One region of the Janthinobacterium sp. P210006 genome, then DNA from elsewhere that is predicted to be linked to it. Evidence: predicted binding sites of a transcription regulator. Region 1 holds the regulator's gene; each other region holds the start of a gene.
The links. Region 1 encodes NrdR, which represses ribonucleotide reductase genes. Its sites were predicted from a motif close to CACNANATNTNGTG; they were not measured.
Positions count from the first base shown of each region.

Region 2: the regulator NrdR is predicted to act here: its motif matches at 2,534-2,547, upstream of VPH41_RS16725 (ribonucleoside triphosphate reductase).
Region 3: the regulator NrdR is predicted to act here: its motif matches at 3,019-3,032, upstream of VPH41_RS02330 (ribonucleoside-diphosphate reductase subunit alpha).

Region 1 is NZ_JAZARD010000003.1:1,163,886-1,169,109, forward strand. It holds gene VPH41_RS19265 (pilus assembly PilX family protein) at 1-278, opposite strand, end outside; gene VPH41_RS19270 (PilW family protein) at 291-1,277, opposite strand; gene pilV (type IV pilus modification protein PilV) at 1,274-1,855, opposite strand; gene nrdR (transcriptional regulator NrdR) at 2,098-2,562, opposite strand; gene glyA (serine hydroxymethyltransferase) at 2,708-3,955, opposite strand; ZMP/ZTP riboswitch at 4,067-4,190, opposite strand; gene ybgC (tol-pal system-associated acyl-CoA thioesterase) at 4,505-4,906, shown strand; gene tolQ (protein TolQ) at 4,954-5,224, shown strand, end outside.
Region 2 is NZ_JAZARD010000003.1:595,646-600,869, reverse strand. It holds gene VPH41_RS16735 (anaerobic ribonucleoside-triphosphate reductase activating protein) at 1-583, opposite strand, end outside; gene nrdD (anaerobic ribonucleoside-triphosphate reductase) at 573-773, opposite strand; gene VPH41_RS16725 (ribonucleoside triphosphate reductase) at 770-2,518, opposite strand; gene VPH41_RS16720 (hypothetical protein) at 2,642-3,130, opposite strand; gene ubiU (ubiquinone anaerobic biosynthesis protein UbiU) at 3,215-4,252, shown strand; gene ubiV (ubiquinone anaerobic biosynthesis protein UbiV) at 4,262-5,158, shown strand; gene ubiT (ubiquinone anaerobic biosynthesis accessory factor UbiT) at 5,179-5,224, shown strand, end outside.
Region 3 is NZ_JAZARD010000001.1:523,280-528,503, reverse strand. It holds gene VPH41_RS02330 (ribonucleoside-diphosphate reductase subunit alpha) at 1-2,761, opposite strand, end outside; gene ampD (1,6-anhydro-N-acetylmuramyl-L-alanine amidase AmpD) at 3,146-3,757, opposite strand; gene VPH41_RS02320 (sigma 54-interacting transcriptional regulator) at 3,735-4,805, opposite strand; gene VPH41_RS02315 (PP0621 family protein) at 4,920-5,183, opposite strand; gene VPH41_RS02310 (cytochrome C assembly family protein) at 5,180-5,224, opposite strand, start outside.

The DNA of each region.
Region 1 (5,224 bases):
CTGTCCGGCGCGAAGAGGCTGCTGCGTCCCGGCACGCCGGGCAAGCCTTCGATATCGTTTTGCGCATCCACCAATGCCTCCTCCGCCGCTTGAAACGCGATCTGCCGGTCGCGCTCGCCGCGCGCCGCCTTTTCGCCCTGCAAGGCCATCTGCGCTGCAGATATGCCCAGCAGCAAAATGATCACCAACAGGCACAGCACATACACGAGGGTCGCGCCCCGCCTCCTCACACCAGCAGCGCAGCCGGGCAGGCAACCACGGACGCCCGCGCCAGCCATCACGCCGCCCGCCTAGGCCGGCCCGTTGCGCAGCACGATGCTCATCTGCACCAGTTGCCGCAGCCGGGAACTCGTCGCGGCGGGCAAGGCCGCGCGCGCGATGCGCACACCCGTGTCGTCGGCGCCGTGCGCCTCCGCATACGCCGGGCCGAACAGGTCGAACTGCGCCGGCCCCATTTCCGCCAGCTTGTCCACCTGGCCCGCCTCGCCATGCAGCAGCAGCGCCACGCGCACGCTGGCCACGCGCTTCCAGTGCGTGCGGCGGTGAAAATCGCGCTGGCGTGCTGCCGCATCCGCGCCGGCCAGCACCAGCGCCGCATCGTAGGCGTCGAGCGCGCTGGCGTTGACATAACGGTTCGCCACGCCGTCGGGCGGCGTATCCGTGTCGAGGCCGTACAGCACCTGGAAACCGTCGACGCCACGGATCACGGCGTCCGCGCCCCAGCCGTTCGCGCCACGGTATTTGCAGCGCAGCTCGCCCTCGCCATCGGCGCCCTGGGCCACATAGAAAATGCTCCAGCCCCGCTGCGCCTCCGTTTGCGCGGCGCCCACGCCGAAGCCGGCGCAATTGAGCACGGAACCGTCGCCGCCCTCTTCCTTGCCGGCGCCGTAATAGCGCAGGGCCAGCACATCGCTGCCATGCACGGCATCGGGCAACGCGCCGCTGATGCCTTCGCTGTTCTTGCCCAGGCTATGCGCATCGAGCCCCGCGACATTGGCGCTGTCGTGCGCGGCATGGGCGACGGGCGCGGCGCTGCTGTCCCAATTCACGTACGCCGTCTGGCGCACGGCGCGGGCGATGGCATCGAGCGCATAGCGGCCATTGTCGTCCAGGCGCGCACTGGCGGACTGGTCGCCATAGCTGCCGCTGGCCGCCAACAGCATGGCGCTGGCGGCCAGCATCAGCAGCGCGCCCAGCGACAGGGCCACCAGCAATTCGACCAGGCTCATGCCGCGATGCCGGCACCTGTCAGCTTGCATGCCGTGCACGCCGTTCATGCGCCCCCTCCCCCCAGCTGGAATGCCAGCCTGGGCAGCGACTCGCCCGCCCCATTCACGGCGGGCGATCCATCGGGTAGGCGGCCGCGCCAGCCCAGCTTGATGACGATGGGCGCGCCCTTGCCGCCGCTGCATTCCCAGTGCAAGCCCTGGGCGGCGGCATCCCACGCAGGGGCATCGCGGCAGATACGCAGGCGCGCGCCGGGCAAGGCCGCTTGCAGTTGCTGTTTCCATTCGGCGATATCGAATTGCGCCAGGTCGGCCCCGCTGCAGGCGGCGGCGCCAAAGCAGTCCGGCGCGCCGCCAGCGTCGGCGCCGTCCGCCGCCGCGTAGGCCACGTTCAGGTAGGGATTGCCCCCATCGGGGCCATACATGAGCACGCTGTTCGCGCGCATGCGCTCGGCCATGCCGGCGGCCAGCTGCACGCCCGCCGACAACAATGCCGATTCATGGCGCGCGCGCAAGGCATTCAATTGCAGGATGCTGGCCCCCAGCAGACCCAACGCCAACAGCAGCAGCGATACCAGCACCTCGACGAGGCTGCTGCCATCCATGGGACCACGCGTGCCGCTGTGCATGAGCTTCTCCTGCTGACAGAGTCAAACCCGGACCGGAACCGCGCAAACGCCCGGCCCAGCTACAAGATAGGCGCGTGCAAAAACTCGGGCATGAGACAGCGCAAACGTCGCTGCAAAATAGGGAAAAGTGAGGAGAGAGACCGCGCCCGGATTGATCAGGCCGCTTGCCAGGCGGGCGCTGGCGTGGTGGAAACGGGGCGCGCGATCGGCCCCGTCGTCGAACAAGAAGCTTCGAGCAAGCGTCAGGGCTTGCTGCGGGCCTGCCCCACCTCGGCAATCGCATCCTGGAACTCGGCCAGGTCTTCGAAATTTTTGTACACGGAAGCGAAACGGATATAGGCGATCTTGTCCAGGCGCTTGAGTTCCTGCATGACCAGTTCGCCGATATAGCCGGAATCGACTTCGCGCAAGCCGCTGGTCAGCAGTTTTTCCTGGATGGATGCGATGGCCGTATCCACGGAGGCGGCCGCGACGGGGCGCTTGCGCAAGGCCAGCATCAAACTGCCGCGCAACTTATCCGCAGCGAACTCCGTCCGGCTGCCATTCTTTTTGACGACGGCCGGCATGATAAGTTCAATGCGCTCATACGTGGTGAAGCGCTTGTCGCATTTGCCGCAACGGCGGCGGCGCCGTATGGCATCCCCTTCCTCCGATACGCGCGTATCGAGAACCTGGGTATCGCCGTGCTGGCAAAATGGACATTTCATGGGCTGGATACAACTTTATAGTAATAATTACGGGAAATCGCCGCCCTTAAATGAAAGGGCGCCCGAATCACTCCGGGCGCCCTGGGGCACGACTGGAATGTGTCAGACAGAATCTTACTCCGTATGACACATTCTGGACAAATAATTATGCAGCGTACACAGGGTGCGCGTCGGCCAGCACTTTCACGGCCGCTTTCACGCGCTCGATGGTGGCGGCGTCATGCGGATTGTCCAGCACGTCGGCGATCAGGTTGCCCACTTCTTCCGCTTGCGCTTCCTTGAAACCGCGCGTCGTCATGGCCGGGCTGCCCAGGCGGATGCCCGAGGTGACGAACGGTTTTTGCGGGTCGTTCGGGATGCCGTTCTTGTTGCAGGTGATGTGCGCGGAACCGAGGATGGCTTCGGCTTCCTTGCCCGTCAGGTTCTTTGCGCGCAGGTCGACCAGCATGACGTGCGATTCGGTGCCGCCAGAGACGATGCGCAGGCCGCGCTTGATCAGGGTTTTTGCCAGCACGTCGGCGTTCTTGATCACTTGCTTCTGGTATTCGACGAATTCAGGGCTCAGCGCTTCCTTGAAGGCGACGGCCTTGCCGGCGATCACGTGCATCAGCGGGCCGCCCTGGATGCCGGGGAAGATGGCCGAGTTGATGGCTTTTTCGTGTTCGGCCTTCATCAGGATGATGCCGCCGCGGGGGCCGCGCAGCGATTTGTGCGTGGTCGAGGTGACGAAGTCGGCGAACGGCACCGGGTTCGGGTACAGGCCGGCGGCGATCAGGCCGGCGTAGTGGGCCATGTCGACCATGAAGTAGGCGCCCACTTCCTTGGCAATCTTGCTGAAGCGTTCGAAGTCGATCTTTTTCGAGAATGCGGACGCGCCGGCGATGATCAGCTTGGGCTTGCGTTCACGGGCCAGGCGTTCCATCGCCTCGTAGTCGATGTCTTCTTCCGCCGTCAAGCCGTACGACACCACGTCGAACCACTTGCCGGACATGTTCAGCGGCATGCCGTGGGTCAGGTGGCCGCCTTCGGCCAGCGACATACCCATGATCAGGTCGCCTGGTTTCAGCATGGCAAAGAACACGCCCTGGTTTGCCTGCGAGCCGGAGTTCGGCTGCACGTTCGCGCATTCGGCGCCGAACAGCTGCTTGACGCGGTCGATGGCCAGTTGCTCGGCCACGTCCACGTATTCGCAGCCGCCGTAGTAGCGCTTGCCTGGATAGCCTTCGGCGTACTTGTTCGTCAGTTGCGAGCCTTGCGCTTCCATTACGGCTGGCGACGTATAGTTTTCCGACGCGATCAACTCGATGTGATCGTGCTGGCGCACGTTTTCTTTTTGAATGACGGCGAACAGTTCAGGGTCGACGTTGGCGAGGTTGTGATCTTTTGCAAACATGTAAAAACTCCAAGTATGAGGGTGCTTGTACTGGCAGGTTGGATCGAATGAGGGGAGCCGGCGTTAAGTGAATAACAACATTGGACAGGCAGCCTCTTCGTGCTTTTCCATAGTGGCTACCCAGGCGAACGGCTGATGAAAAATCTCACGTTTCCCGGTGGATGCCCACCTTTCGCCGGTTTGCCGATCGCCATTCAGGCAGATCGCCGACTTTTCGCCAGTCACGTGAGACGTAATGGAAGTCAAATTGTAAGTTAAGTGCCCAAATTGAGCAAGGAATGCAGCGGTGCCGCTATAATCGCCGCGCGCCGCAGCAGCCCGGGCATGGCCGCAGGCCGCCCCGGGCGTGGCTGCCGCTCTTAAGCTGAACTTAAACCTGGCCGCGGCATGTAAGCGTATGTTACGAGGCTTGCCATTGTGCACCCCGGATTTACAATGCTGCGGTGCAACTTATATGCTGCTTTTGCATGGCTTTCCAGCAAGCGCCCACAGTCACAAGAAGAAAAATCGCGTAAAATGTTGCTCAATCTCACTACTGGCGCAATAAACATGCCTTCAGTCTTTACCTGGAACGTACGTGTCTACTATGAAGACACCGACGCCGGCGGCATCGTGTATTACGCGAACTACCTGAAATTCTTCGAACGCGCGCGCACCGAATGGCTGCGCGCCATCGATGTGGGCCAGCAGGAATTGCTGGAACAGCACGACGCGATGTTCGTTGTCAAAAGCGTCAACGCCGACTATCATGCGCCAGCCAGGCTCGATGACACGGTAAGATTAACATTAAGCATAGAAAAAATGGGGCGCGCCTCCATCGTTTTCCTGCAACAAGCCTGGTGCGGCGACCGCCTGCTGAACACGGCCCGCGTCAAGATCGGCTGCGTCGACTCGGCATTGCGCCCGCGCGCCGTGCCTGATGCAGTAGCGGCCCGCATGCGCGCCGCCTGAGCCCTACCCGCCACCTCCGGACAATTCACCCAACAGACTGCCAGCCAATGAACGTTACACAAGATCTTTCTTTCCTCGCGCTCATCTCCAATGCCCATTTGATCGTGCAACTGATCATGGCCCTGCTGCTGCTGATTTCCCTGACCAGCTGGACCTACATTTTCCGCAAGATGTTTGCCGTGCGCCAGGCGCGCAAGCAGACCATCGAATTCGAACGCAGCTTCTGGGCCGGCGGCAACCTGCATGCGCTGCACCAAAGCGCCAGCGGCAACCGCGACCAGAGCGGCGCGCTGGCCCGCATCTTCGATGCCGGCATGG
Region 2 (5,224 bases), 570 kb from region 1:
GGAACTGCTGCAGCACGTAGTTGCTGACGCCTTTCGCGGCCAGGGTGGCGGCCAGGGCCAGCAGCTGCGCATCGGGCAGCAGGTCCGGGTGGGTAGTGGTGCGGCATTCATGGGCCACGCCGCTGGCGAGGATGGCGTCCAGGCAGGCGCGCGCCGGCTCGCCGCTGCCCGCCACGCGGGTCACAAGACGATAGTCGCTGAACGGCGCCTTGATGTCGAACCCCACCCAATCGACGAGGGGCAGCACTTCCTGCAGGCGCTGCGGATAGATGCAGGCCGTGTGCAGGCCGATGCCGAAGCCCAGCGCCTTGACGTCCTGCATGGCGCGCGCCAGGCCCGGGTCCATGCACGCCTCGCCGCCGCTGAAGACGACGGCGTCGACCAGGCCCACGCGGCGGCGCAGCCAGGTCAAGACGTCGCGCCAGGGCATGGCGCCGTCCGGCGTGCGCGGCTGCAGATGGGGGTTGTGGCAATAGCCGCAACGCCAGGGGCAGCCCTGCACGAAGACGACGGCCGCCAGCTTGCCCGGATAGTCGGTGGCGGAAAAGGGCGTCAGGCCGCCCACTTTCAGTTCAGCCGCCATGGCAGGCGGGCTGGCCGACCCGGGCGCTCGCTTCCGTGAAATACTGGCGCTCGTGGAACTCGCCCTGCTTGCCGATGTTGAACGAGGCGACGGGGCGGTGGTAGCCCATCACGCGGGTCCAGATTTCGCAGCGCTGGCGTTCCGTATCGAGCAGGGTGATGGCGGGAGTGAAGTCGGGACGTGCATTCATGGCGTTTCCTCAAGTGATGGAGCAGGTTGGGCTTGCTTACGGGCAATGAGCTCCGCGTCGCAGGTGGGACAGAATTCATGCTTGCCGGCCAGGTAGCCGTGGCGCGGGCAGATGGAAAACGTGGGCGTGACCGTGATGTAGGGCAGCGAAAAGCGGCTCAGCGCGCGTTTCACCAGTTCGCGGCAGGCGTTGGCGTCCGACAGCGCTTCCGTCATGTACAGGTGCAGTACCGTGCCGCCCGTGTACTTGCGCTGCAGCGCGTCCTGCAATTCCAGCGCCTCGAACGGGTCGTCCGTGTGGCCCACGGGCAGCTGCGACGAGTTCGTGTAATACGGATTGTCGACAGTGCCTGCCTGCAGGATGGCGGGATAGCGCTTGCGGTCTTCACGGGCAAAGCGGTAGGTCGTGCCTTCGGCCGGCGTCGCTTCCAGGTTGTACATATGGCCCGTCTCTTCCTGGAATTGCACCATGCGGGCGCGCACGTGGTCGAGCAGGCGCACTGCCAGCGCATGGCCTTCGGGCGCCGTGATGTCATAGGCGTCGCCGCTGAAATTGCGGATCATTTCGTTGATGCCGTTCACGCCCAGGGTGGAAAAGTGGTTGCGCAAGGTGCCCAGGTAGCGCTTCGTGTAGGGGAACAGGCCTTGCTGCATCAGCTCCTCGATGGTGCGGCGCTTGATTTCCAGGCTGGCCTTGCCCAGCTCCAGCAGGCGGTCCAGGTCGGCCATCAAGGCTGGCTCGTCGCCGCGCCACAGGTGGCCCAGGCGCGCGCAATTGATCGTCACCACACCCAGGGAGCCCGTCTGCTCGGCGGAACCGAACAGGCCATTGCCCCGTTTCAGCAGTTCGCGCAAGTCCAGCTGCAACCGGCAGCACATGGAGCGGATCATGTTCGGCTTGAGTTCCGAATTGATGAAGTTCTGGAAGTAGGGCAGGCCGTAGCGGGCCGTCATCTCGAACAGGCGTTCGGCATTCTCGCTGTGCCAGTCGAAATCCTCGGTGATGTTATAGGTGGGGATGGGGAAGGTGAACACGCGCCCCTTGGCGTCGCCCGCCATCATGATCTCGATGTAGGCGCGGTTGATCATGTCCATTTCCGCCTGCAGCTCGCCATAGCTGAAGTCCATCTCGCGGCCCGCGATGACGGGAATCTGCTCGCGCAGGTCGTCCGGGCAGACCCAGTCGAAAGTAAGGTTGGTGAACGGCGTCTGCGTGCCCCAGCGCGATGGCACGTTGAGGTTGAAGATCAGCTCCTGCATGTATTGGCGCACGTCTTCGTAGCGCAGGCTGTCCTTGCGGATGTAGGGTGCCATATAGGTGTCGAAGGAGCTGAACGCCTGCGCGCCGGCCCATTCGTTTTGCAGGGTGCCGAGGAAGTTGACGATCTGGCCGATGGCGCTCGACATGTGCTTGGGCGGGCCCGATTCGATCTTGCCCGGCACGCCATTCAAGCCTTCATGCAGCAGGGTGCGCAGCGACCAGCCCGCGCAATAGCCGGCCAGCATGTCGAGGTCGTGGATGTGCAGGGCCGCTTCGCGGTGCGCTGCGCCCACTTCCGGCGGGTACACCTGGTCCAGCCAGTAGTTGGCGATGACCTTGCCCGATACATTGAGGATCAGGCCGCCCAGGGAGTAACCCTGGTTGGCGTTGGCGTTGACACGCCAGTCGCGCCGCTCCAGGTATTCGTTGATGGACGCGGCGACATCGACCTGGCCGCGCGGGGTGGAAACTGCATTCGTCGTCATGAAACCTCCAATAAACACAACATGCGGTGTTTTTATTGAGATTAATGACTAAATGTAGTGGCGTCAAAGGGCGCGTGCAGTGGCGTGACAAATCCTTGATGCAAGTGAAAAAAGCGCGGCGGTTTATTTTTTCGCGCGCCACTGGCGCAGGATGACGCAGCCCAGGCCGAACCAGGCGGCGCCGCAGACGGCGATGCTGATGACGGAGGCGGGCAGCACGTGCATCCAGATTTCCAGCGGCGAAAACGTGCTCCAGCTGGCCACGCGCGCGTCGAAGGTGACGTAGTTCGCCAGCAGCCAGTAGGCGGCCAGCAAGCCCGTACAGATGGCGGCCTGGCGCGGCACGGACATGGCGCGGCGCGCGAAGACGGCCAGCAGGAACAGCAGCAATACGCCCGGATACGCGCCCAGCACCTCGGGCGACAGGATCGAGAGCGTCTCGGCGTCATAGCCGTCGGCGGGGGCGGCCCACTGCACCTGCAGCACGGTGAGGAACAGGGTCAGCAGGAAGATCAGCAGCGGTTTGCGGGGCATGGTGGTCAGCGGAATCGGGTAAGGGGACGGGCATTTTACAGCCAGGTCAAGCAAGTCGAACGCGCGCCAGCCATGCATGCATTCCTTCACCTGCGTCAAGGACTGGGCGGCATGGGCGGGGCTATAGTCTGCACCCTGAGCCGATACAGGACTGTGAACATCATGATGCTTGAATCAACCCCCGCCACCCGCGTGGCCGGACCGCTGGAACTGGTCTGTCCCGCCGGCAGCCTGCCTGCCCTGAAAGCGGCCATCGACAATGGCGCCGACACCGTCTACCTGGGCTTTCGCGACGCCACCAATGCGCGCAATTTCGCCGGCCTCAATTTCGATGAAAAGGCCATCGCCGAGGGCGTGCGCTACGCCCATCAGTACGGACGCAAGGTGCTGCTGGCGCTGAACACCTATCCGCAGCCGCACAACTGGGCCGTGTGGCGCAGCGCCATCGACCGCGCCGCCGATGCCGGCATCGACGCCATGATCGTCGCCGATCCGGGCCTGATGGCCTACGCGGCCCAGCACCAGCCGCAGCTGCGCCTGCACCTGTCCGTGCAGGGATCGGCCACCAACTACGAGGCCATCAATTTTTACCATGAACACTTCGGCATCGCCCGCGCCGTGCTGCCGCGCGTGCTGTCGATGGCGCAGGTGGAGCAGCTGATAGCCAAGACGGAAGTCGAGATCGAGGTGTTCGGCTTCGGCAGCCTGTGCGTGATGGTCGAAGGGCGCTGCGCATTGTCGTCGTATGCGACGGGCGAGGCGCCGAACACCCACGGCGTCTGCTCGCCGGCGAAATCCGTGCGCTGGCTGGAAACGCCGAATGGCCTGGAATCGCGCCTGAACGGCGTGCTGATCGACCGCTACGCGCCCGGCGAAAACGCCAGCTATCCCACCCTGTGCAAGGGGCGTTTCGAAGTCAACGACGAAGAGTATTACGCGATCGAGGAACCGGCCAGCCTGAATACCCTGGCGCTGCTGCCGCAACTGATCGCCATGGGCGTGCGCGCCGTGAAAATCGAGGGGCGCCAGCGCAGTCCCGCCTACGTGGCGCAGGTCACGCGCGTGTGGCGCGAAGCGATCGACGCCTGCCGCGAAGGCAATCCCCGCTATGCCGTCAAGCCGGGCTGGATGGCGGCCATGGACAAGCTGGCCGAGGGCCAGCAGCACACGCTCGGTGCCTATCATCGCTCCTGGAAATAAAGGAAGAATATGTTAAAACTCTCTTTGGGTCCTTTGCTGTACTACTGGCCGCGCGCCACGGTCTTCGAGTTTTACCAGCAGATCGCCGGCACCGCCGTCGATATCGTCTACCTGGGCGAAACCGTCTGCTCGCGCCGGCATGAAGTGCGCCTGGCCGACTGGCTCGATATCGCCGACATGCTGGCCGCTGCCGGCAAGGAAGTGGTGCTGTCGACGCAGGCGCTGATCGAGGCGGGTGCGGAACTGGCGACCCTGCGCCGCATCACGGGCAATGGCCGCTACGGCGTCGAAGCCAACGACATGGGCGCCGTGCACTGCATGGAAAAGGGCGTCGCCTTCGTCGCCGGTCCCCACCTGAACCTGTTCAATGGCCCCAGCCTGCAATTGCTGGCGCGCTTGGGTGCGCGGCGCTGGGTGATGCCGCTGGAAATGGGGCAGGCGGCGCTGGCTGAAATGCAGCGCCAGAAACCGGACGGCCTGGAGACGGAGGTATTCGCCTACGGCCGCATGCCGCTGGCGTTTTCCGCGCGCTGCTTCACGGCGCGCAACCGCAACCTGCCGAAGGACGATTGCGGCTACAGCTGCCTGGAAGAGCCGGACGGCCTGCTGCTGCGCACGCGCGACGAAGTGCCGTTCCTCGTGCTCAACGGCACGCAGACGCAGTCGGCGCTCGTCTACAACCTGGTGCGCGAACTCGACGCCATGCGCGACATGGGCGTGGCGGTGGCGCGCATCAGCCCGCAGGCCATGCATACGGAACAAGTCATCGCCATCTTCGACCGCGCCCGCCGCGGCCAGGTCAGCGGCATCGGCGCCCAGGCGCAGCTGGCGGCCTGCCAGCCGGCCGGCGCCTGCGACGGTTACTGGCACGGCCAGCCTGGCATGGAACAGCACGCCGCTCATTGAACGCATCGAAAGGACACACCATGCAAGATCAACTGGAAAGACTGCCTGTCCCGGCCCGGCCCGGCA
Region 3 (5,224 bases), on a different contig from region 1:
CCGTCTTGGAGGTCGATTTCTCCATGTGGGTGGCGGCGATGGTACGCAGGTAGTAGGTGGTTTTCAGGCCACGCAGCCATGCCAGCTTGTAGGTTTCGTCCAGTTTCTTGCCCGAAGCGCCGGCCATGTAGATGTTCAGCGACTGGGCCTGGTCGATCCACTTCTGGCGACGCGAAGCCGCTTCCACCAGCCAGCTTGGCGACACTTCGAAGGCCGTGGCGTAGATATCGCGCAGGTCTTGCGGGATGCGGTCGATCTTCACCAGCGAGCCGTCGAAGTACTTCAGGTCCGAGATCATGACTTCATCCCACAGGTCGCGCGCCTTCAGGTCGCGCACCAGGTAGCCGTTGATCTCGGTGAATTCGCCCGACAGGTTCGATTTCACGTACAGGTTCTGGAACGTCGGTTCGATACAGGCCGAGACGCCGATGATGTTCGAAATCGTCGCCGTCGGGGCAATCGCCACGCAGTTCGAGTTGCGCATGCCGAACTTGGCGATGCGTTCGCGCACCGGGGTCCAGTCCATGGCCGACGAGGAATCGACTTCCAGGTAGCCGCCGCGCTCTTCAGCCAGCAGTTTGACCGAGTCCTGCGGCAGGATGCCGCGGTCCCACAGCGAACCGGCGTACGATTCATAGCGGCCGCGCTCTTCGGCCAGTTCCGTCGACGCCAGGTAGGCGTAGTAGCAGACGGCTTCCATCGAGGTGTCGGCAAACGACACGGCGGCGTCCGAGGCGAACGGGATGCGCATCATGTGCAGGCAGTCCTGGAAGCCCATCACGCCCATGCCGACGGGACGGTGGCGCATGTTCGAATTGCGCGCCTTGTCGACGGCGTAGTAATTGATGTCGATGACGTTGTCGAGCATGCGCATGGCGGTGCGGATGGTCTTGGCCAGCTTGATGTGATCGAGCTTGCCTTCCTTCATGTGCGCCGGCATGTTCACGGAACCGAGGTTGCAGACGGCGATTTCATCGCTGCTGGTGTTCAGCGTGATTTCCGTGCACAGGTTCGAGCTGTGGACGACGCCGACGTGCGACTGCGGGCTGCGGATGTTGCAAGGGTCCTTGAACGTGATCCATGGGTGGCCCGTTTCAAACAGCATCGACAGCATCTTGCGCCACAGGTCCAGCGCCTGGACCTTCTTGAAGACGCGGATTTCGCCGGCGGCGGCCTTGGCTTCGTAGCCCAGGTAAGCCTGTTCAAAGGCCTTGCCGACCTTGTCGTGCAGGTCTGGCGTGTCCGACGGCGAGAACAGGGTCCACTCGCCTTTTTCCATGACGCGCTTCATGAACATGTCGGGAATCCAGTTCGCCGTGTTCATGTCGTGGGTGCGGCGGCGGTCGTCGCCCGTGTTCTTGCGCAGGTCGAGGAATTCCTCGATGTCCATGTGCCAGGTTTCCAGGTAGGCGCAGACGGCGCCCTTGCGCTTGCCGCCCTGGTTGACTGCCACGGCCGTGTCGTTGACCACTTTCAGGAACGGCACCACGCCTTGCGACTTGCCGTTGGTGCCCTTGATGTGGGCGCCCAGGGCGCGCACTGGCGTCCAGTCGTTGCCCAGGCCGCCGGCGAACTTGGCCAGCAGCGCGTTGTCCTTGATGGCGTCGTAGATGCCTTCCAGGTCGTCCGACACGGTGCTCAGGTAGCACGACGACAGCTGCGAGCGCAGGGTGCCCGAGTTGAACAGGGTCGGGGTCGAGCTCATGAAGTCGAACGAGGACAGCAGGCTGTAGAACTCGATGGCGCGCGCTTCGCGGTCCGCTTCGTTCAGCGCCAGGCCCATGGCCACGCGCATGTAGAACGCCTGCGGCATTTCGATGCGCACGTCCTGGATGTGCAGGAAGTAGCGGTCATACAGGGTTTGCAGGCCGATGTAGCCGAATTGCAAGTCGCGGTCGGCCACGATGGCTTTGGCCAGGCGTTCCAGGTCGAAGCTGGCCAGTACCGGGTTCAGCAGCTCGGCGGCGATGCCCTTGGCGATGTATTGCGGGAAATACGTCAGGTATTCGGCGGCAGCGGCCGCTTGCGGCACTTCCTTGCCGAACACTTCCTTGCGCACCGTGTGCAGCAGGATGCGGGCCGTGACCTGGCTGTAGGCCGGGTCTTTTTCCATCAGCGCGCGCGCTGCCAGGATGGCCGACTTGTGCAGCTCTTCGACGGGCACGCCGTCGTACAGGTTTTTCACCGTTTCAGCCAGGATGGCGTCGGCATCGACGTGCTTTTCCAGGCCGGCGCAGGCGGCGTTGATCAGGTCGCGCACTTCCTGCATGTCCAGCAGGCGGCGCACGCCGTTGTCCGTCACGTTCAATTGCGGTGCGGAAACTTGTGCGGAAGCGCCTTGCGCTTCCTTCTGCAAACGGCGCTCTTCCATGTGCTTGGCGCGGTACAGCACGTAGGCACGCGCCACGTCGTGCTCGCCCGAACGCATCAGCGACAGTTCCACCTGGTCTTGCACGTCTTCGATATGGAAGGTGCCGCCGCCCGGGTGGCGGCGCACCAGCGCTGCGACGACGCCGTCGGTCAATTGTTCCACCAGTTCGCGGATGCGTGCCGAAGCGGCGCCCTGGCCGCCGTTAACGGCCAAAAACGCCTTGGTCATGGCGATGGCAATCTTCGAAGGCTCAAATGCCACCACCGCGCCGTTGCGGCGGATGATGCGATAGTCGCCCAATGCCGCGCCCGTACTCGCCACGCTGTTGGCCGCGCCTGGCGCTGGCGATACTGGCGTTGGATGGATGGAAATATCTTGTGGTGATTGCATTGAAGCTCCCGTTGTCAGCTAAAGTCAGCCTGCAGTTTTGCTGCCGCGTGTGTTGTTGAATAGAACGCCCGATGGTCTGGGTTTCTTCAGGTAATTTTATTGCCAAATAGTAAATAATGCACAGTCAGAAATCATGCGACCAACCTGTCTTGTCCGGCTGGCGCGAAATGCGATCAAGGGTGATGAACCGCCAGTTCCCGTTGTCATATCAACAAACAGGGTAGCTTTGGTAATAATTCTGAAAACGTCTGTGATGGCACTACATATAGTCACTAAGTTCAAGTTCTGCACTAATTGTAGTGCCCATCGAAAGGCGATGCAATAGTTTTCCGGCATCCGTCGGCGTAATTTTTTGTGTTTTCATATACGATTTCGGTTGACTTTTCAGGGCATGGATGGAAAGCCCAATCCCCGCGAAGTAAGCGCTAACGCAGCTTGCCCGTGAAGCGTTTCCAGCCAGCATTTTTGATAAAAATGCCAGTCAAAAAACGGCCCCGGATCCGTCTTCCGCCCCGGCGCAATATGCTCGTGGCCCCGCACCTGCGTCAGCCCGTAGCGCGCCACCAGCGCCGCCGTCAGCGCCGCCAGGACATGGTATTGCCGCGGCTGGAAAGGCACGTCGTCCGAGCCTTCCATTTCGATACCGATGGAATAGCCATTGCACTGCGGGCGTCCTTCGAACACGGACGCGCCGGCATGCCAGGCACGTTGATCAGTAGAAACATATTGCAACAGCGCACCATCGCGCCGCACAAAAAAGTGCGCCGACACCTGCAAGCCACGCAGGTCGGCGAAAGAAGGATCGGCATTATAGTCTACCCGGCCCGTAAACAAGTCCGACACATGCGGTCCGCCGAAGTGGCCGCCCGGCAAGCTGATGTTATGGATCACCAGCAAATCGACTTGCATGCCGTCCGGGCGCGCATCGTGGTGCGGCGAGTCATAGCGCAGCGCACCGTCGCACCAGCCGTCTTCATCTATCGTCCATGCGCTCATCAAGTAGCGGTTCCTGTATCGTCAGTTTCTGCATGCGGTAACGCAACTGGCGCACGCTGAGCCCCAGCTGGCGCGCCGCCCGTGCGCGGTGGTAGCGCGCCCGCACCAGCGCCCGCACGATCATGTCGCGCTCGGCCTGGCGCAAATACATCTCCAGCGGCAAGACCGGGACCACGCCGCGCAGCGCCATGCCGGGCAGGCACGCTTGCCGTTCCGGCACGGCCGGCGGCGGCAGCACCCGCAGCGGCATAGTGCCCGCCGCGGACGGCAAGGCCAGCCCGTCGAGCGCGATCACGCCACCGTCGGCAAAGGCCAGCGCCCGCTCCAGCACGTTTTCCAGCTCGCGCACATTGCCGGGAAACGCATACGCGGCCAGCGCCGCCAGCACAGGCGGCGCCAGGCTCACGGCCTGGCCCGGGGCCAGGCGCGCGAGGATTACCTCACATAATACCTGCAGATCGCCGCGCCGCTCGCGCAGCGGCGGCAGCGCCAGCTCGATCACATTGAGGCGGTAAAACAGATCCTGGCGAAACGTGCCGGCGGCCACGCCGCGCGCCAGGCCATGCTGGCTGGCGCACAGGATGCGCACGTCGACGGCTTCGTCCGCACTCCCGCCCAGCTTGCGCACGCGGCGCTCCTGCAGCACGCGCAACAGCTTCACCTGCATGGCCAGCGGCAGATCGTCGACTTCGTCGAGCAGCAGGCTGCCGCCGTGGGCCGCCTGGAACAATCCCTGGCGCTCGTGCCGTGCCCCGGTGTAGGCGCCGGGCCGGCAGCCGAAGAATTCGGCTTCCATCAACGCTTCGGGAATGGCGCCGCAGTTGACGGCAATAAACGGGAAGCTGGCACGCGCGCCCTGCGCATGGATGGCGCGCGCCGCCAGTTCCTTGCCCGTGCCCGATTCGCCGCGGATGGCCACGGGCGCGCCGCAGCGGGCGATGCGGCCGATCTGCGCGCGCAGCGCCTGCATGGGCAGCGAGTTGCCGCTCAGTTGCGGCGCCGGCGCCATGCCGGCGGCGGTCACGGTATGCGGGCGGGGACTGGACATGGGGAAACGCGCCTTTCTGCAATGGCGGTGGCGAACCGCCTGCTGCAGATGCTACGCCGGACTGCTGCCGAGGGACCTTACGATACGGATGAGCAACGGGGCGCGGGCCGGCCCTTACAGCGTGGCGTGCGCGTGGCTGCAGTAATCGTGGCCCTTGGCCTGCACGTTTTCGGAAGCCGGGTAGTACACGCCGCAATGGGCGCAGCACAGCATCAGCTCGGCATCGGGCAATTCCTGCGGCCGGCCCGGCGGCGTAAACGGGTTCGGCCGCTGCTGTTGCTGCTGCGCGCGGGCGCGCTGCTGCATGCCGCGGATCTTGCTGCGGATAGCAAACAGCACCAGAAACACCAGCGCCAGCCAGAATAAAACACGTGTCATGCGAATCCTCGGTGTAAAACCACTTCCAGTACAAAACGGCT